Regions from separate parts of the Roseburia sp. OM03-7AC genome, predicted to be linked through region 3. Evidence: predicted binding sites of a transcription regulator. Region 3 holds the regulator's gene; each other region holds the start of a gene.
The links. Region 3 encodes Rex, which represses fermentation and respiration genes when NADH is low (regulators of the CRP and FNR family bind a similar motif). Its sites were predicted from a motif close to ATTGTTAANTANTTAACAAT; they were not measured.
Positions count from the first base shown of each region.

Region 1 (5,096 bases), 450 kb from region 3:
CTGAAACGTGTATTCTCAAGCAAGATAACATCGCCATCGTTCATAGCTGCTACTGCTGCTCTTACGTTCTCACCAACAACTTCAGGGTCAACAACGAATTTAACTTCCTGTCCTAATAACTCTGTAAGTCTTGCTGCTACTGGTGCAAGAGTTTTGGTCTGTTTATCTTCTTCTGTTTTTACTTTTCCTAAATGGGAGCAAAGGATAACCTTTCCACCATCAGCGATTAATTTCTTGATTGTAGGAAGTGCTGCAACCAGACGGTTCTCGTCTGTAATCTTTCCTTCTTTTAATGGTACGTTGAAATCACATCTGCAAAGAACGCGAAGTCCTTTTACATTAATATCATCTATAGATTTTTTATTTAATGACATATTAAGTAGTCTCCTTTAAATTTTATTTCTAATAGCAAGAAAGAGCCCGGTCCCAAAAGACCGGACCCTTTTCCTGAGTCTTATCTGCACTCTGGCAGCCTGTCGCTTAAAAAAGTAGTCTACCGTGCAGTGATTGTTCGTTAAACTACGGGAAACACGCTTTGCGGGTTTCTCTCGTAAATTATGCTAACTCGCTGAAGTATTTGATTGTACGAACCATCTGAGATGTGTAGCTGTTCTCGTTATCATACCAAGAAACAACCTGTACTTCGTACAGATCATCAGATACCTGGTTAACCATGGTCTGTGTTGCATCGAACAGAGAACCGAATCTCATTCCAACGATATCAGAAGATACGATTTCGTCTTCATTGTATCCGAAGGACTCGTTAGCTGCTGCTTTCATAGCTGCATTGATATCTTCTTTTGTAACGCCAGCTTTCTTAACAACTGCTGTTAAGATTGTTGTAGATCCTGTAGGGGTTGGAACACGCTGAGCAGATCCGATTAATTTTCCGTTCAGTTCTGGGATAACAAGTCCGATAGCTTTTGCTGCACCAGTGCTGTTTGGAACGATGTTAACTGCTGCTGCACGAGATCTTCTTAAATCACCTTTTCTCTGTGGTCCATCAAGAGTCATCTGATCACCTGTGTAAGCATGGATTGTTACCATGATACCAGACTGGATTGGAGCATATTTATTTAATGCATCAGCCATAGGTGCTAAGCAGTTTGTTGTACAAGAAGCTGCTGAAATGATTGTATCAGATGCTTTTAATGTCTCATGGTTTGTGTTGTATACGATTGTAGGAAGGTCATTACCTGCTGGAGCAGAAATAACAACTTTACGAGCACCTGCATTGATGTGTGCCTGTGCTTTCTCTTTGCTTGTATAGAAACCTGAACACTCTAATACAACGTCAACTTTTAATTCACCCCATGGGCAGTTGTTTGCATCTGGGAATGCATAGATTTTGATTTCTTTTCCACATACGATGATAGAATCATCTGTGCAAGATACTTCATCAGCATGCTCATATTTACCCTGAGAAGAATCATATTTTAACAAGTGTGCTAACATTTTAGGGCTTGTTAAATCGTTGATTGCTACTACTTCGTATCCTTCAGCACCAAACATCTGTCTGAATGCCAGACGACCAATACGGCCGAATCCATTAATTGCTACTCTTACTGCCATTATTAATTCCTCCTAGAAATTTAATATAAAATATCTTTATTTGGGATTGTACCCAATCTGGTATTATTCTAACCAATTTTTGTCGAAAGTTCAAGTAGTTCCCATCACTTTGTTAATTTTTTCACTATTTTTATTTCTTCTTTCTCATTTTCAAACAAATGTTACAATAGCTTTTCCATTTTTCATACTGTCTTTTGACAGATTGTCAAATTTCTATTATAGTATTCTGTGTATTATATACAAAGATTTTACTATACTCGTGAAAATGTAACATTTTTCTTAGTAGAAATGTGTAAACACCGGGTAAGGTTTGTGCAATATGTAGGCGAAAGGAATGGGAAAGCTTCTCCCCGAAAACACTGGAACAGTTATGATGTGAGAATCCGCAGCACTTCACGGGCAGTATTTTTCTTGAAATTAGGCTGTCTTTCCGGCTGCTTTGACCGGATACTGCTTTTGTCTGCCAGCAGCGGATACCACACTTTGTCTGAAGGGACTCTAAGAATTCCTAACAGACGCTGTTCACGGTATCCGCACGCCGGCAGACAAAATGCAGTATACTGTCAAACATTGGAAAGACTGCTTATTATAAAAGAAAGAAAAATACTGCAGGTTGAAGTGCCGGCTTCTTACATACAAACGTTCCGGTGCTTTTTGGAAGAAGCTTTCTCATCCAGTTCCCCACCTGCACAACCTTACCCGCCATACACCACCCACAGAAAGGAACACACTATGCTTTGGGACACACATATGCACACTGCTTTTTCTACCGACAGTGAGACCTCACCAGAATCCATGATTAAAGCCTCTATCGAACTGGGACTTGGCGGAATCTGCATTACCGACCATATGGATTATGATTATCCAAAAGAACATCCGGAGGATGAACCGGAATTTATCTTAGACACTCCGGTCTACTTCCCAACTATCCAGAAGCTGGGCCAGCAATACAAAGATAAAATAAAAGTGCTGACCGGCATTGAGCTTGGATTGCAGCCTCATCTTGCAGCGAAACATCAGGAACTGATAAGCCGATATGACTTTGATTTTGTCATCGGCTCTTCCCATGTAATCCACGGCAAAGACCCTTACTACTCCCGCTTTTTTGAAGGAAAAACCGAACAGCAGGCTTACCAGGAATATTTTGAATCTATCCTGGAAAATCTTGCGGTATTTGATAATTTTGATGTATATGGACATATCGATTATGTGGTACGCTACGGTCCAAACCGGAACCTTAAATATTCTTATCAGAAATATGCCGATGTCATTGATGCGATTTTAGAAAAGCTCATTGATATGGGAAAAGGAATTGAAATCAATACCGGTGGTTTCAAATATGGTCTGGGACATCCGAATCCAACAGAAGATATTATAAAACGTTATCACGAACTAGGCGGTGAAATCATTACCATCGGTGCCGATGCCCACAAACCGGAGCATGTTGCATTTGATTTTGCAAAAGTACCGGATATTTTAAAGGCCGCAGGCTTTCAGTATTTTACTGTATTCGAAAAGAGAAAACCGGCTTTTCTTCCGTTGTAAACTATGGGAATCACGCTTTACGAATTTCTCACCTTATTGCGGTGTTCATCAAATCTGTATGCAGGCACGCGATTTTTCCTGTGTATGCAAAAGTAACGGCGCGGTTCGTCAACTGCGGAAACAACATAAATACAGTAAAGGGCACTTATCATGTCTCCTAAGTTGACGAACCACGCCGCCTTTTTCTATCATAAGAAAATTGTTTTTACTTCAAATCCTACCCCAGCAGATGCAGCCGTTCGAATGCATGATACAGTCCGTCTTCATCAATCTTATCTGTAACCATATCCGCATACTGTTTTACTGCCGGAATCGCATTTCCCATTGCCACACCTGTTCCTGCAAATTGCAGCATTTCCACATCATTTGGTCCATCTCCAAAAGCAATGGTATCTTCCCTGCCTATCTTTAACTCATCCATAAGCCGCTGCATTCCAGTTGCTTTGTTGACGCCCATCTTCGTCATTTCACCGGACATCTGACGGTCCTTGCCAAAGCTTGCTCCGGTTATCTTGATATAATTTCCGACTTCCTTCTGCATCACATCCACCGGAATATCGGCATCAAAATACATTCCACTTTCAAGAGCCGGCATCTGTTCCGGATGTTCAACAAGCGTCAATCCGTTTAGAGCACCGTCAATATCAAGTCCAAGCCGCATACAGCGTTCTCTCATTTTCTTTGCATTCTCTTCATCCACATAACGTCCGTTGATTCCCTGCAGCATAAAGCATGCACCGTGCTCCTTCAGCACCTCTACCATATCCTGCACCTTATCATTTGCCAGAACGCTATGGTAAATCACCTTATCATTTGCAGACACATAAGCACCTGCCGAAGCCACAATGGCATCAAATCCAAACTCTAAAAGCCATGGATACACATTCGTTACAGTTCTTCCGGTACATAACGAAATCAGATGTCCCCGCTTTCTGGCAATGCTTAATGCTTCCCTGGCAGATTCCGGCATATGCATGGTGAAATCCACCAGGGTTCCGTCTACATCCAAAAAAATCAGTTTACGGCTCATTATTCTGCGTCCCGAATCGCTTTTCGAACCGGAAGAACACAGCCAGGAGAAACAGATAATTCATCTACCCCCATCTCTAAGAAACGCTGGGTCAGAGTTGTATCTGCCCCAAGTTCTCCACATATTCCTGCCCAGATGCCTGCCTTGTGTGCATTTTCCACGGTCATCTGAATCAGCCGGAGCACTGCTTCATGATGCGGATTATAGAAGCTGTCAAGCTTTGCATTCTGACGGTCAATTGCCAGTGTATACTGGGTCAGGTCGTTGGTTCCGATACTGAAGAAATCAACCTCTTTTGCCAGTTCATCACTCATTACTGCTGCTGCAGGAGTTTCAATCATGATACCCTGCTCCACATTTCCAAAAGGAATCCCTTCCTTTGTAAGTTCTTCTTTCACTTCTTCTGAAATTGCTTTAATCTTACGCACTTCATCTACCGAAATAATCATCGGATACATAATTGCAATATTTCCGTAATTGCTTGCGCGGAATAAAGCACGGAGCTGGGTCTTAAAAATTTCCGGCCGGGTCAGGCAGATCCGGATGGCACGATATCCCATTGCCGGATTGTCTTCTTTGTCGAGGTTAAAGTAGTCCACCTGCTTATCGGCTCCGATATCCAGGGTACGGATAATAACCTTCTTTCCTGCCATGGTCTCTGCGACCTGCTTATAAGCTGCAAACTGTTCTTCTTCTGTTGGGAAGGTATCTTTTTCAAGATAAAGAAATTCACTACGGAAAAGTCCGATTCCACCGGCATCATTTTTAAGTACTGCCGCTAAGTCAGAGACATTTCCGATGTTGGCATAAAGATTGATTTTCTGACCACTCTTTGTCACATTTTCTTTTCCCTTTAAAGTCAGCAGTAATTCCTTCTGTTTTGCATCCTCTTCTGCTTTTTTCTTATATTCTGCCAAAGCTGCTTCATCCGGTTCAATGATAAGAGTTC
Region 1 covers NZ_QTZJ01000001.1:1,013,631-1,018,726, forward strand. The annotation lists gene DXB39_RS15020 (phosphoglycerate kinase) at 1-374, opposite strand, end outside; gene gap (type I glyceraldehyde-3-phosphate dehydrogenase) at 556-1,572, opposite strand; gene DXB39_RS04945 (histidinol-phosphatase HisJ family protein) at 2,305-3,117, shown strand; gene DXB39_RS04950 (HAD family hydrolase) at 3,335-4,147, opposite strand; gene ptsP (phosphoenolpyruvate--protein phosphotransferase) at 4,147-5,096, opposite strand, start outside.
Region 1: a site for Rex is predicted at 1,681-1,700, ahead of gap (type I glyceraldehyde-3-phosphate dehydrogenase). Genes of this name have one in related genera too.

Region 2 (5,096 bases), on a different contig from region 3:
AATGCCAAATGCGATAGATGCGATGGCACCTGCCGTATAATGACCAATTCCTTTCAACTTTATCAGTGCCTCATAATCTGCCGGAAGCTCTCCATGATAATTCTCCATGACCGTCTGTGCCGCAATCTGCATATTTCTCACCCGGTTGTAGTATCCAAGTCCTTCCCAGAGTTTCAAAAGCTTCTCCTCCGGGCAGTCTGAAAGTGCTGCCACATCCGGCAGCTCCTTTAAAAACCGGTCAAAATATGGTTTTACCGCTTCCACTCTGGTCTGCTGCAGCATAATTTCAGACACCCACACCCGGTATGGGGTCGGCTCATTGCGCCAGGGCAACACTCTGGCATGGTCTTTAAACCAATTTAATAATGGTTCTATCAGGGTTGTCAGGTCAAATGGTTCTCTCATGGTTCCTCTTTCTAATTCTATTTCTGTTTCGTGGGTGCAGGGTTGTACGTTGCTATCGATAGTTTGAACCGAGCATATCCCGGCAGTCCGTTAAGTTCTGATGCCACATAAAGCCGATAAGTGGCACTAAGAATTTCGAAGGGATACAGCCTTCGCTGGCAACCGGTGCAAATTCACATCCATGTTCATATGCACCTCGCTGGCACATCCCTGTGCCAGCGTTGCCGGATGCCGGACGAAATTCCAAGTGCCACTAACCGCCTTTATCAGGCATCCTTACTTAACGGACTGTCCGGGTATCTTATCAACAATACCATCTACTCACGTAAATCAAATGCATCACATAATAATTTTCCAATTATTAGAACTGTGCTACGAATTCAGCAATTTTCTCCAGACAGGCACGAATGACATCCTGCGAATATGCATAGGAGCACCGTACAAAGCCTTCTCCGCATGTACCGAAGGCATTTCCCGGGATAACGGCTACCTTCTGTTCCTGCAACAGGCGGTTACAGAATTCTTCACTGGTAAGTCCTGTTTTTCGAATGTCCGGAAATACATAGAATGCGCCTTCCGGTTCTGCTACGGATAATCCCATCTTACGGAATCCCTCTACCATCAGTGTTCTTCTGGCATCATACTCTTCCCGCATGACTGCAATCTCTTCATCTCTCACCGGACTGGTCAATGCTTCCAATGCCGCATACTGGCTGGTGGTTCCTGCTGACATAGTTGTAAACTGATGTATTTTATTCATATGGAAAATAACATCCTTTGGTCCTGCTGCAATTCCCATACGCCATCCGGTCATGGCAAATGCTTTGGAAAATCCGTTTAATACAACGCAGCGCTCATACATGCCCGGAAGAGATGCGATGGAAACATGTTTTTTTCCATAGGTTAATTCTGCATAGATTTCATCGGTAATCACGAACAAATCATGTTCCTTTACCACCTCTGCGATTGCCTCTAAATCTTCCTTTTCCATAATGGCTCCGGTCGGATTGTTCGGATAGGAAATCAGTAAGACTTTGGATTTCTCCGTTATCTTTTCCTCTAACTGTTCTCTGGTCAGTCGGAATTTATTCTCCGCTCTTAATTTTAATGATACCGGAACACCGCCACATAATTCAATACATGGAATATAGGAAACGTAGGAAAGTTCTGCCACTAAGACTTCCTCTCCCGGATTCACCAGTGTCCGAAGAGCTAAATCAATTCCTTCGCTGGCTCCCATGGTAATCAGTATTTCGTCCTGTTTATCATAATGCAAATCAAATTTTGTCAGATAATCCGCTGCCGCTGCACGCAGCTCTACCGTTCCGCGGTTATCGGTGTATTTGGTATCCCCCTTTTTTATAGAAGCAATCGCTGCCTCTCTTACATGCTCCGGTGTCGGGAAATCCGGTTCGCCTACACCCAGTGAAAGTGCACCTTCCATGGTATTTGCCACATCAAAGAAATCCTTGATTCCGGAATCCGGCATATCCTGTACGATTTTTGATAAGTATGATTTTGTATCTTTCATTTTCATTGACCTCTCTTTGTACAAGTCCTGTCATGTAATTACGCAATTATTTTTTAGAAGCAGTGGTTTTCGAATTTTAAGCAGCTTTTCTATAGCCTTTTTAGAAATCAGAATGCTACAATTCTAAAAAAGTGCTTTTTTCTCTTGGGATAGTGCCTGTTTTTCCAATGTTTGACAGTATGCCTTCTGCGGTTCGCCTGATTACGGATATCATTTAGGTGCCTTGCTAGCAGCTCTTGGCATTTCTTTTGTTAACTGGCAATCCTGGCACATGGATGTGCCAGGAAGGCGCATTGGAGCACGGATGTGACTATGCGCCGGTTGCCGGAAAAACAGCTTTATAAGCAGAAATGCCTAGAGCTGCTTAAAGGTGCCTTAGATATCCGTAACAGACGGACCACAAAAGGCATCCGGTCAAAGCAGGCGGCAAAACAGACAACAATAAGAAAAAAGCACTTTTAAGAATTGCATACATTCTGCTTTCAACAAAAAATCTTATAGAAAAGCTGCTTAAAATTCCAAAAATCCGCTTCCTCACAAAAACCATTGCGTAATCACATGACAAGTCTTTTCCTATTGTAGCACAATCCCTGTAAAATACCAGTTTTTATTGACAAATCCCTCCAAAAGTTATACCATTATAAGTATTGAAACATTGTTAATAATTTATCAATCAGGAGGGTCCTATTTCATGAACAACTTAACTTTAACAGTTGAAAACGAAATTGCAGTTCTTACTATTACCAGACCTGCAGCATTAAACGCATTGAATTCCGAAACATTGGATGAACTGAACACTGTTCTTACCGAAATCGAGGGAAGAGACGATATCAAAGTCGTTATCTTAACCGGTGGTGCTGATAAGAAAGGTAACGAATTCAAATCTTTCGTTGCTGGTGCTGACATCGCTGAGATGGTTAACTTCTCTGCTGCTGAAGCAAGAGCATTCGGTATGAAAGCTTCTGTTCCATTCTTTAAATTAATGAATATGAGACAGGTAACTATCGCTGCTGTTAATGGATTCGCTTTAGGTGGCGGATGCGAAATTTCTATGGCATGTGATATCCGTATTGCTTCTGACAACGCAGTATTCGGACAGCCTGAGTGTGGTCTTGGAATCATCCCAGGATTCGGTGGTACACAGAGACTTGCCCGTCTTGTTGGCATGGGACGTGCAAAAGAAATGATCTTCACCTGCGATAACATCGATGCAAACGAAGCATACCGCATCGGACTTGTAAACAAAGTTGTTGCAAAAGAAGAATTAATGCCAACCGCAAAAGCTATGGCAGAGAAAATTATCTCTAAAGGAAGCTATGCAGTATCTATCGCAAAAGCTGCTATCAACAACGGATATGATATGGATATCAAGAATGCTGTTGAAATGGAAGCTAACCTGTTTGGCGTAACCTGCTCTACCCATGATAAAAAAGAAGGCATGAGTGCTTTCTTAGAGAGAAGAGCTGCTGACTTAACAGATTTCTAATTGAACTTATACTTAGACAATATCAAAGGGGATATTCCAGTAGCATCTGGGATATCCCCTTTCATAAAAGGAGAATGCATCATGTTAGATAAAAAAATTGGTTTTATCGGAAGCGGTAATATGGGTCGTGCCATGATTGGCGGAATTATCTCTTCCGGTCTGGTTCCTGCCAGCCACCTGATTGCCAGTGCGAAAACCCAGGCCACACTGGATACACTTTCTGAGCAGTATGGTATCCGCACCACCTTAGACAATGAGACTGTTGCTGTAGAATCCGATATCATTTTTCTTGCTGTAAAACCATATCTTTATGAAACAGTCATCAAAGAAATCAAAGACAGTGTTACCGATGACAAAATCATAGTTGCCATTGCTGCCGGGCAGACCATTTCACGGATTGAATCTTTATTCAGCAAAGATATTAAACTGGTTCGTACCATGCCTAATACACCGGCTATGGTTCAGGAAGCCATGTCTGCCATTACCCCAAATGAGCATATCACAGAAGAAGAAAACAAAATGGTTGTCTCTCTCTTTGAAAGCTTTGGTAAAGCAGAAATTGTACCGGAAAGTCTTATGGATGCCGTAGTCGGAGTCAGCGGTTCCTCACCGGCTTATGTCTATATGTTTATTGAAGCAATGGCTGACGCAGCCGTTAATGACGGAATGCCGCGTGCCCAGGCTTATAAATTTGCTGCCCAGTCCGTTCTTGGTGCAGCTAAAATGGTATTAGAGACCGGTAAACATCCGGGTGAATTAAAGGATGCAGTCTGCTCCCCGGCCGGAACTACCATTGCTGCTGTGGCAAAATTAGAGGAAGGCTCCTTCCGCAGCACCGTAATTGCTGCCCAGAATGCCTGCTCTGAAAAATCCCGTGCCATGAGCAAACTCTCCGATTGATATTAAAGGCATATAAGAAACCCCGGAAGGACTAATTTACATACAATCGTTCTTCCGGGGTCTTTTCTATCTTTACTGTTTATTTTACCTGCTTTTATAAATCTTTAAGCACATCATCATAAAGGGCATCTAACATTTCCTTCAACTGCTTTTCAATGGTATCAAAATAAATTTCTGCTGTATCGTTGTCAAATTCCATCTCATTGCCGATTTCCATCACAATGTCAAGGATTCCGCTGTTCAACTCATCAATTGCATTTTCCACAATCTCTTCAAAAGTGCAGTAGGCATCGCCTGTCATATGCACAATAAAATCTTTCTTATCTATCTTTCCACGAAATTTGTATTCATCGGTAAAAAGGCTCCAGCCATCTCCGGCTGCCTCCCGCATCTCATTCCGAATGGATTTATAATCCAGTGGTACATAGTTCTGCTTAAAAAATTCTTCAAACGATGCTTTATCTTTATATTCTTCCATTCCAATTCCTCTGTCTGTCTAAATTTCCTGTAAATGTTCTAACGCCTGCTCCGGCAAAATGCATTTTCCATGCTCCATAATATATGCCCGGGTCGGTCCATGCGCATAAATATCATCTGCAAATTCCAAAGAAGCACTTAAAAGACGACAAAGCTGTTTATCACTAAGTTCTCCCTTCTCAAGCAAAAGATAATAAGCATCCTCTCTGGTCAGATAATAAAGACTGCTCTTCATCGGCAGTTCCAGACGGACGCCCTTGGCATAAAAAATTGCACGTTCCATGCTTGCAAAGCAAA
Region 2 covers NZ_QTZJ01000005.1:108,362-113,457, forward strand. The annotation lists gene mutY (A/G-specific adenine glycosylase) at 1-405, opposite strand, end outside; gene DXB39_RS10830 (hypothetical protein) at 458-652, opposite strand; gene DXB39_RS10835 (pyridoxal phosphate-dependent aminotransferase) at 767-1,936, opposite strand; gene DXB39_RS10840 (enoyl-CoA hydratase-related protein) at 2,628-3,422, shown strand; gene proC (pyrroline-5-carboxylate reductase) at 3,504-4,322, shown strand; gene DXB39_RS10850 (hypothetical protein) at 4,417-4,800, opposite strand; gene DXB39_RS10855 (adaptor protein MecA) at 4,819-5,096, opposite strand, start outside.
Region 2: a site for Rex is predicted at 2,591-2,610, ahead of DXB39_RS10840 (enoyl-CoA hydratase-related protein). Genes of this name have one in related genera too.

Region 3 (5,096 bases):
ACTGTAGATTCTGCAAATGCAACAAAGAAATACGGTGTTGCAGTAAAATGTGCTACCATTACACCAAATGCAGCACGTATGACGGAGTACAACTTAAAGGAAATGTGGAAGAGTCCGAATGGAACTATCCGTGCAATGTTAGATGGAACGGTATTCCGTGCACCAATCGTTGTAAAGGGAATTGAGCCATGTGTTAAGAACTGGAAGAAACCGATTACCATTGCAAGACATGCTTACGGTGATGTATACAAGGCTTCTGAAATGAAGATTCCGGGACCGGGAAAATGTGAACTGGTTTATACAGCAGAGGACGGAACGGAAACAAGAGAGCTGATTCATAACTTTACCGGAGCAGGTGTTGTCCAGGGACAGCATAACTTAAATGATTCTATCGAAAGCTTTGCAAGAAGCTGCTTTAGCTATGCACTTTCTACCAGACAGGATTTATGGTTTGCAACCAAGGATACCATTTCCAAAAAGTATGACCATACTTTCAAAGATATTTTCCAGGAAATCTTTGATGCGGAATATAAAGAAAAATTCGAAGAAGCAGGAATTACCTACTTCTATACCTTAATCGATGATGCGGTAGCCCGTGTGATGAAAGCAGAGGGCGGCTTTATCTGGGCATGTAAGAACTATGATGGAGATGTTATGAGTGATATGGTATCATCTGCATTTGGTTCCCTTGCCATGATGACTTCCGTACTGGTATCACCGGCAGGATATTATGAATATGAAGCTGCACACGGAACAGTTCAGCGTCACTATTATAAACACCTCAAGGGAGAAGAAACATCCACCAACTCCGTAGCAACTATTTTTGCATGGACCGGAGCACTTCGTAAGAGAGGTGAATTAGATGGCAACCAGGAGTTAAGCACATTTGCCGATAAACTGGAAAAAGCCTGTGTAGATACGATTGAATCCGGAAAGATGACCAAAGACCTTGCACTGATTACTACAATTGAAAATCCGACTGTATTAAACAGTGAAGACTTTATCAAGGCAATCCGTGCTACATTAGAGAAAATGTTATAAATTTTATACTCCGGGAGGGCAGAATAGTGTGCCGTCCCGGAATTTTCAGCTATAAAAAGCCCCTTGTAAAGAATGCTTTACTTATGGGGCGAAGAGAAAAAGTGAGGAGACTTCCATGATTTTAGCCTGTCAGAATATCAGTAAATCCTTTGGGACAGACACCATAATACAGAATGTTTCTTTTCATGTAGAAGATAATGAGAAAACAGCAATTGTCGGCATCAATGGTGCCGGCAAATCTACGTTATTGAAAATTATAGTGGGAGAGCTGGCACCGGACAGTGGCGAGGTAACCGTTGCAAAAGGAAAAACCATCGGTTATCTTGCCCAGTATCAGGATAAAGACAGCAACGAGACCATTTATAATGAAGTGCTTCATGCCTGCGATGCATTAATCGAAAAAGAAGAAAAGCTTCGTAAAATGGAAGAAGACATGCAGCATGTAAGCGCAGATGAATTAGAGAAATATATGGAGCAGTATAACCGTTTCAGCCATGCCTTTGAGTTAGAGGGCGGACTGACTTTTCGCAGTGAGATAAACGGTGTGTTAAAGGGACTTGGTTTTTCGGAAAATGATTTCGGAAAGAAAATGTCAGAGTTATCCGGAGGACAGAAGACCAGAGTGGCATTAGGCAGACTTCTGGTGACAAAGCCTGATATTATCATGCTCGACGAGCCGACCAACCACCTTGATATGGCATCGATTGCATGGCTTGAAAACTATCTTTTGAATTATAAAGGAGCCGTAATTATCGTAGCCCATGACCGTTATTTCTTAGACCGGATTGTTACGAAGGTAGTGGAAATATCCCGCCATACGGCAACGGTATTTCCGGGAAATTATACCGCATATGCGAGGCAGAAGGAAATACAGCGGGAAAGTCTTTTGCGACAGTATTATAACCAGCAGCGGGAAATCAAGCACCAGGAAGAAGTAATATCCAAGTTAAAATCCTTTAACCGGGAAAAGTCCATTAAGCGTGCAGAAAGCCGTGAGAAGGCATTGGATAAAATAGAACGTATTGAGAAGCCAATCGATGAAAAAACAGATATGCATATTACATTGGAGCCGGAAATTACCAGTGGAAATGATGTACTTTCGGTGAAAGGACTTTCAAAATCTTACGAGCATAAACTGTTTTCAAACATTGATTTTCAGATTAAGCGAGGGGAAAAAGTTGCTTTAATCGGAAATAACGGTACCGGGAAAACCACCATTTTAAAGATAATCAATGGAATTGTAGACGCAGATGCCGGGGAGATAAAGCTTGGAAGCAATGTGGAAATCGGATATTACGATCAGGAGCATCAGAATTTAGACCCGGATAAGACGTTATTTGATGAAATTGCAGATGCTTATCCGAATCTGAAGGCAACGAAGATTCGAAATGTGTTAGCAGCATTTTTATTTACGGATGATGATGTGTTTAAGCGGATTCGTGATATCAGTGGTGGAGAAAGAGGCCGTGTTTCACTGGCAAAACTGATGTTATCCAATGCGAACTTCTTAATTTTAGACGAGCCGACCAACCACCTTGATATTATGTCAAAGGAAATTTTAGAGTCAGCCATCAATTCCTATACCGGAACGGTGCTTTATGTATCCCATGACCGTTATTTTATTAATAAAACTGCCAGCAGAATTCTTGATTTAAAGAATGAAACAATTCTAAATTATATTGGAAATTACGATTATTATCTGGAGAAAAAGGAAGTTCAGGAGTTAGCGGCGTTTGGCACAGCTACACAGGATCGTGCAGACAATTCAGGGGCAAAAGGAAATGTCATTGTTTCCGATGGAACTGGAGAAAATAATGGAACAGAGCAGATATCCAGCGGAGGAAAACAGAAGTTAAGCTGGGAAGAAATGAAGAAACAGCAGGCAGCAAAACGTAAGCTGGAAAACGAATTAAAGCGTACAGAAGATGAAATTGCTAAGAGAGAGGCAAAGTTAGAAGCATTAAATGATGAACTGTCAAAGCCGGAGGTAGCATCAAATTCCTATGAATTAAACAAAATCCATGAGGAGCAGATGCAGGAAGAGGCAGCTCTGGAAGAACTCTATGCAAAATGGGAAGAATTAAGTTTACAGAAAGATTGTTAAAGTTGTAACACATTGACATCCTTTCGGCAAGAAACTATAATTATTGTAGGGTATTGAGAGCAGGAGGAACTGGCAGAATGAGCAAAGAAATATCACAGGCAGTAATTCGTAGAATGCCAAGATATTACCGATATCTGGGGGAACTTTTAGATGAAGGGGTAGAACGTATTTCATCGAATGAACTGAGTGCAAGAATGAAAGTGACCGCATCGCAGATCAGACAGGATTTAAATAATTTTGGTGGTTTTGGACAGCAGGGATATGGTTACAATGTACAATTTCTGTATGAAGAAATCGGAAAGATTATGGGATTAAATGAACAGCATAATATTATTATTATTGGAGCTGGTAACTTAGGACAGGCACTTGCCAATTATGTGAAGTTTGAAAAACTCGGCTTCGTCATAGTAGGATTGTTTGATGTGAATCCGGAGTTATGCGGAAAATCCATTCGTGGCAATAAAATCGAAATGATTGATAAACTGGAAGAATTTGTAAAGACACATAAGGTAGATATTGCTACACTGACTATGCCGAAAGAAAAGGCAGATGCTGTGGCAAACCAGCTGGTAAGCCTTGGTGTACATGCAATCTGGAATTTTGCCCATGTGGATCTGGAAGTGTTGGATGAAAATGTTGTAGTGGAAAATGTACATTTATCAGACAGCCTGATGCAGTTATCCTATAATATGACAAAGAACAAAAGGAAAAAGGAAACGCTGGAATAGAGGTGTTTTGCATGAAAGATGACAAGGAATTTCTGGAAGCATTAGAAAGCAGAAAAGTACCAATACTTGTATTGGATCAGAAATGGCACAGGCTTTTTGCTTTAAGCGGAAAAACCAGTGAAATCAAGCAGCTGGAAGAAAAGGTAAATCAGTTGTTAGAACAGCAGGGAAAGCTTAATAATGATTTGAAAGAACTGAAAAAGACAAAGAATCGGTTGATGAAAAGCATTGTTGTCAACATGGAAGGAACTCATGAGGAAAATGAGGGGGATATTTCTTCCAGAAAATTAGATGAAGACAAGAGACTGATTGATGAAGTCAATGTCAAAATGGAAGAAATTGAGGATGAATTAATTGAACTTCCACGAAATATAAATAGTGCAAATCAGGAACTTATGTTAGAAAGCATGCGTTACTGCTATGAGAGACTAAGACAGAACAGTAAAGAAGCAGATGAAATTACGGCCTGGATTGATAAGGTAAGGGTAGAACTTAAGAAAAATATCATCAAAAAACAGAACCGTGAAATCAACAACCGGCAGATTTATTCTTATATGCATGATATTTTTGGTGTGGATATTTTAAATATATTTGATCTGCGGCAGGAAGATGAAGACCGTCTGCAGGGAAAAAAAGCGGTGGAAAATGCGGACGAAAGGAATTAATTTATGGAATATCTTGTAAATTCCCGGGAAATGAAAACATGTGATACCAATACAATCGAACATTTTAAAGTGCCATCCATGGTTCTAATGGAGCGGGCAGCACTTTCTGCGATAGAAGTAATACAGGAAAAAGAAATTTCATGTAACCGCGTGCTGGTAGTGTGTGGAACCGGAAATAACGGCGGCGATGGTATGGCAATTGCAAGATTGTTATACTTATCCCACATTCCGGTTGAAGTATATCTCTATGGAAATAAAGCACATTTTTCAAAGCAGGCAAAAGAACAGTATGAAATCTTGACATCATATGGTGTACCATTTATTGATGAAATGGAGGATGTAAATTCCTACAGCCTGATTATTGATGCGTTATTTGGTATAGGATTATCACGAAAATTAGATGATGAACTGGTGCACTTGATGGAACGGCTAAACCAGAGCAGTGCCCACCGGCTGGCGGTGGATATACCATCCGGTGTCTCGGCAGATAATGGAGCTGTATTGGGTGGTGCATTCAAAGCAGATGATACCGTAACCTTTGCTTACTGCAAGACCGGA
Region 3 covers NZ_QTZJ01000001.1:561,787-566,882, reverse strand. The annotation lists gene DXB39_RS02810 (NADP-dependent isocitrate dehydrogenase) at 1-1,041, shown strand, start outside; gene abc-f (ribosomal protection-like ABC-F family protein) at 1,157-3,145, shown strand; gene DXB39_RS02800 (redox-sensing transcriptional repressor Rex) at 3,223-3,873, shown strand; gene DXB39_RS02795 (hypothetical protein) at 3,885-4,538, shown strand; gene DXB39_RS02790 (NAD(P)H-hydrate dehydratase) at 4,542-5,096, shown strand, end outside.

Region 4 (5,096 bases), on a different contig from region 3:
TGCATAGCCGGATACACGGATTGTGAAGTTTGCATACTCTTCTTTCTCCGGATGCTCCATTGCATCAATAAGCTTTTCTTTGCCAAATACATTAACATTCAGATGATGTGCACCCTGATCAAAGTATCCGTCCATTACATTTACAAGGTTATCGATTCTTTCCTGCTCGTTGTTTCCAAGTGCGCCAGGATTGATGGTCTGTGTATTGGAAATACCATCTAATGCCCACTCATATGGAAGCTTGGTCAGAGAGTTTAAGGAAGCTAAAAGTCCGTTCTGCTCTGCACCGTAAGATGGGTTAGCTCCCGGTGAAAGTGGTTCGCCGGCTTTACGTCCATCCGGCATAGCTCCGGTTGCTTTACCATATACCACGTTAGAAGTAATGGTAAGGATAGAAGTTGTAGGCTCAGAATCACGATAAGTATGATGTTTCTTTAATTTATCCATGAAAGTCTTAAGCAGCCATACTCCGATTTCATCTGCACGGTCATCATCATTTCCGTACTTCGGGAAGTCTCCTTCGATTTCGAAGTCTTTTGCAAGTCCGTTCTCATCACGTACGACTTTTACTTTTGCATATTTGATTGCAGAAAGAGAATCGATAACATGTGAAAATCCTGCAATACCGGTTGCAAAAGTTCTCTTTAAGTCGGTATCCATCAGAGAAAGCTCTGCTGCTTCATAGTAATATTTATCATGCATATACTGAATCAGGTTCAGTGTATTTACATAGATGTCTACTAACCAGTCCATCATCTTGTCATATTTTGCCATTACTTCATCATAGTCAAGATATTCAGCTGTAATTGGTGCGTAGTTTGGTCCTACCTGCTCGCCTGATTTTTCATCAACACCACCGTTGATTGCGTAAAGCAGACATTTTGCAAGGTTTGCACGAGCGCCGAAGAACTGCATCTCTTTACCTGTCTGTGTAGCAGATACACAGCAGCAGATTGCGTAATCATCGCCCCATACCGGTTTCATTGCATCATCGTTCTCATACTGGATTGAGCTTGTTTCAATCGAGATACGTGCTGCATAATCACGGAAGGTCTGTGGCAGTCTGGATGAATAGAATACAGTAAGATTTGGTTCCGGTGCCGGTCCCATATTCTCTAAAGTATGAAGGAAACGGAAGTCTGTCCTGGTTACCATGGAACGTCCGTCTACACCTGTTCCTGCTACATCAAGGGTTGCCCATACAGGGTCACCGGAGAATAACTGGTTATAAGAAGGAATACGTGCGAATTTAACCATACGAAGTTTCATTGTGAAATGGTCAATCAGCTCCTGAGCCTGCTGCTCGGTAAGAATTCCCTTATCCATATCTCTCTTAATATAAATATCAAGGAAAGTAGAAACACGTCCTACTGACATCGCTGCACCGTTCTGTGTCTTGATTGCTGCAAGGTATCCGAAGTATAACCACTGAACAGCCTCTTTTGCATTGGTTGCAGGTCTTGAAATATCATATCCGTAAATCTCAGCCAGTTTCTTCATGTCTTCCAGACATTTAATCTGCTCTGCAATTTCTTCTCTTAAACGGATGACATCATCTGTCATCTGTCCGCATCCGCAGTTGGCTTTGTCCTTCTTCTTCTCAGCGATTAAGTAATCCAGTCCGTATAATGCTACACGGCGGTAATCACCTACAATACGTCCACGACCGTAGGTATCCGGAAGACCTGTTAAAATCTTAGCATGACGAACCTTCATCATTTCCGGTGTATAAGCATCAAATACTGCTGTATTGTGTGTCTTATGATACTTGGTGAAAATTTCTTTTAATTTATCATTTACTTCATAACCGTAGGTCTCACATGCCTGAACAGCCATCTTGATTCCACCATATGGCATGAAAGCTCTCTTTAATGGTTTGTCAGTCTGAAGACCAACTACCTGCTCTAAATCTTTTAAGCTTTCATCAATATATCCCGGACCATAAGCTGTAATTCCGGTTACAACCTCTGTCTCCATATCAAGAACGCCGCCCTTAGCACGCTCTTCTTTCTGTAATTTCTGAAGTGCCCCCCATAGCTTGTTAGTTGCATCTGTCGGCTCAGCTAAAAAGCTCTCATCTCCATCATATGGAGTGTAGTTGTCCTGAATGAACTGACGAACATTGATTTCTTCTTTCCAGAGACGTCCTTCGAATCCATCCCACTCTTTCATTTCTATCATTGCGATATCCTCCTAAAAATATACTCAGCATGAACACTGAATGGTTACTAATTAGAATTAGTCTTGTTTAACTGTAGTTAGTATATACTGACTGTCATTTTTTTGTCAATACGTTTTGATGTTCAAAAAATCATACAAAACATCATGTAAATACAAGAAAACGAGCCAGTCCTCCAGGTTCATCGCCCAGACGGTCGGCTCGTTTTCGTTATACTTCATGTGGTTTTTCCACTTATCCGTCAGTCATATAACGGTTTTATCATAGACTATTTCTTTTCTGATTGCAATAGCTTATGAAAACTTTTTATCAACTATTTTTTCCGTTTTATCTGTTCTTTCCCTACAATACTTTGGAAAGGAAGTCGCAAAGACGCGGATTCTGTGGATTGGCGAAGAATTCTGCCGGTGTATTCTCTTCCTGAATCTGTCCTTCATTGATAAACATGACACGGCTTGCCACTTCTCTTGCAAATCCCATTTCGTGCGTTACCACTACCATAGTCATTCCGTCCTGTGCCAGTTCTTTCATAATTTCAAGAACTTCTCCTACCATTTCCGGATCCAGTGCGGAAGTCGGCTCGTCAAATAACATGACATCCGGATTCATTGCCAGTGCTCTTGCAATTGCAATACGCTGTTTCTGTCCACCGGAAAGCATTGCCGGATAGGTATCTGCTTTATCAGACAGTCCGACTCTCATCAAAAGCTCGTCCGCACGCTTAGAGGCCTCTTCCTTATTCATAAGTCCGGTCTGAACCGGTGCCAGCATGATATTTCCTTTTACGGTATAATTCGGGAACAGATTGAACTGCTGGAATACCATTCCAATCTTCTGACGCATCTTGTTGATGTCTACAGATTTATCCGTGATATCTGTTCCTTCAAAAGTAATCACACCGGAAGTCGGCTCCTCTAAAAGATTTAAGGAACGTAAGAATGTGGATTTACCACAACCGGATGGTCCGATGATGGCAACCACCTCTCCCTGGGCGATTTCTGTGGAGATACCATTTAATACATTTACATTTCCAAAGGATTTACACAAATCCTTTACTTCAATCAATACCTTCTTATCGCTCATTTGTTCTCAACCTCGTTTCCAGTTTATGTACACCAGCCGTTAAAATCATAACGATTATCAGGTAGATAATTGCAACACCGAACAATGGTAAGAACGGGTCATAGGTCTGGCTACGGATGATATCGCCACCCTTTGTCAGATCCGGGATTGCAATATATCCACTGATGGAAGTCTCTTTCAGTAAGGTAATAAACTCATTTGCCAGTGCCGGAAGTACATTCTTAAATGCCTGTGGCAGAATAATCAGACGCATGGTCTGCGAATAATTCAGTCCGAGGCTTCGTCCAGCTTCAAACTGTCCTTCGTCTACAGACATGATTCCGGAACGTACAATCTCTGCCACATAGGCAGCCGAATTCAAACCAAAAGCGATTACAGCCACTGCAATCTTATTATCGAGTGCAACCAGAATAATATAGTACATAATCAAAAGCTGTACCATCGTAGGGGTTCCACGCCATATGGTAAGATACACTTTACATATAAAATTCAAAACATTTAATCCACCATGTTTATCATGGGTGGAACGGATAATTGCGACTAAAAATCCAACCACAATACCCAGAAGTACTGCAAGCACTGCAATAAGCAGTGTATTGCCAAGGCCACGTAACAGATAAAGATATCTGTCTTTCTCTATAAAATCCTGTTGAAAGCTGCTTAAAAAATCGCTCAAGGTCTTTCCTCCTATACCGATTATTTATTTCTTACTACAATAACCTGGCTTGCTGTTGCATAAGTATCTGTAAAGTCAATGTTCTTAAGACGGTCTTCTGTTACAGTCATTCCTGCTGCACCAAAATCTGCTTTACCGGAAGATACTGCTGCGATGATTGCATCAAATTCCATATCTTCAATCTCTAAATCATAACCAAGCTTGTCACAGATTGCTTTTGCGATATCTGCATCGATACCAACTACGTTGTCACCATCATAATATTCGTATGGCTCAAACTGTGCATTGGTTGCCATGGTAAGTTTTCCGTTTGGATATTCTGTTCCCTCCGGAGTCTCATATGGATGCTCTCCTGTTTCATCACCAATATAGTTGCTGATGATAGTATCGATTGTTCCGTCTGCTTTTAACTCTTCGATTGCTTTGTTGAATTCGTCTGTTAAATCTGTGTTATCTTTTGCGATACAGATTGCATATTCCTCTGCATCAAAGGTATCATCTAAGATTTTCAAGTCATCATTCTTCTCAACAAATGCCTCTGCTGGCTGCTTGTCGATGATTACACAGTCGATCTTACCGGTCTTTAATGCCTGGATTGCATCAGAACCTTTGTTGTAACGCTCTACGGTGCTTCCTTCGTCCTCGTATGCTGTTGCATCGGCATCTCCGGTTGTTCCAAGCTGAACACCGATTTTCTTTCCCGGAAGGTCATCCTTGGAATTTACTGTGTTTGCAGCTACAGATGAGCCACATCCTACCATTGCTACTGTCATTGCTGCAGTTAATAAAAGTGCTGCAAATTTCTTCATGTTCTTCATATTTATTCCTCCTCTGATTATAATTATGTGAATTTATATTTCATACAGCATCATAAAATATATCAACATAACGCCTAGTATAGCATGATTCCGCCTATTTCACAAGTACCCGGAGAGTATTTGTCTGCATTTAAAAATACATTTTTCCATGTATTTTTAAACAGGCGGTACCTCAGTAGTTTGCATATTCGCTTCATAATTGTTATAATGTGCCAAGAAAAGTGATGATACTTGAGGAGGTTTTTTCATGAAGCGATTTGGCAGAATTATGTTCTGTTTTCTTCCGGCTCTGCTGGCATTTGGCCTGCAGCAGCTTATCTCCATTCCGGCAGTAGGGCTT
Region 4 covers NZ_QTZJ01000005.1:65,881-70,976, forward strand. The annotation lists gene pflB (formate C-acetyltransferase) at 1-2,181, opposite strand, end outside; ZMP/ZTP riboswitch at 2,359-2,438, opposite strand; gene DXB39_RS10625 (amino acid ABC transporter ATP-binding protein) at 2,522-3,262, opposite strand; gene DXB39_RS10630 (amino acid ABC transporter permease) at 3,252-3,938, opposite strand; gene DXB39_RS10635 (transporter substrate-binding domain-containing protein) at 3,959-4,756, opposite strand; gene DXB39_RS10640 (type II CAAX endopeptidase family protein) at 5,004-5,096, shown strand, end outside.
Region 4: a site for Rex is predicted at 2,272-2,291, ahead of pflB (formate C-acetyltransferase). Genes of this name have one in related genera too.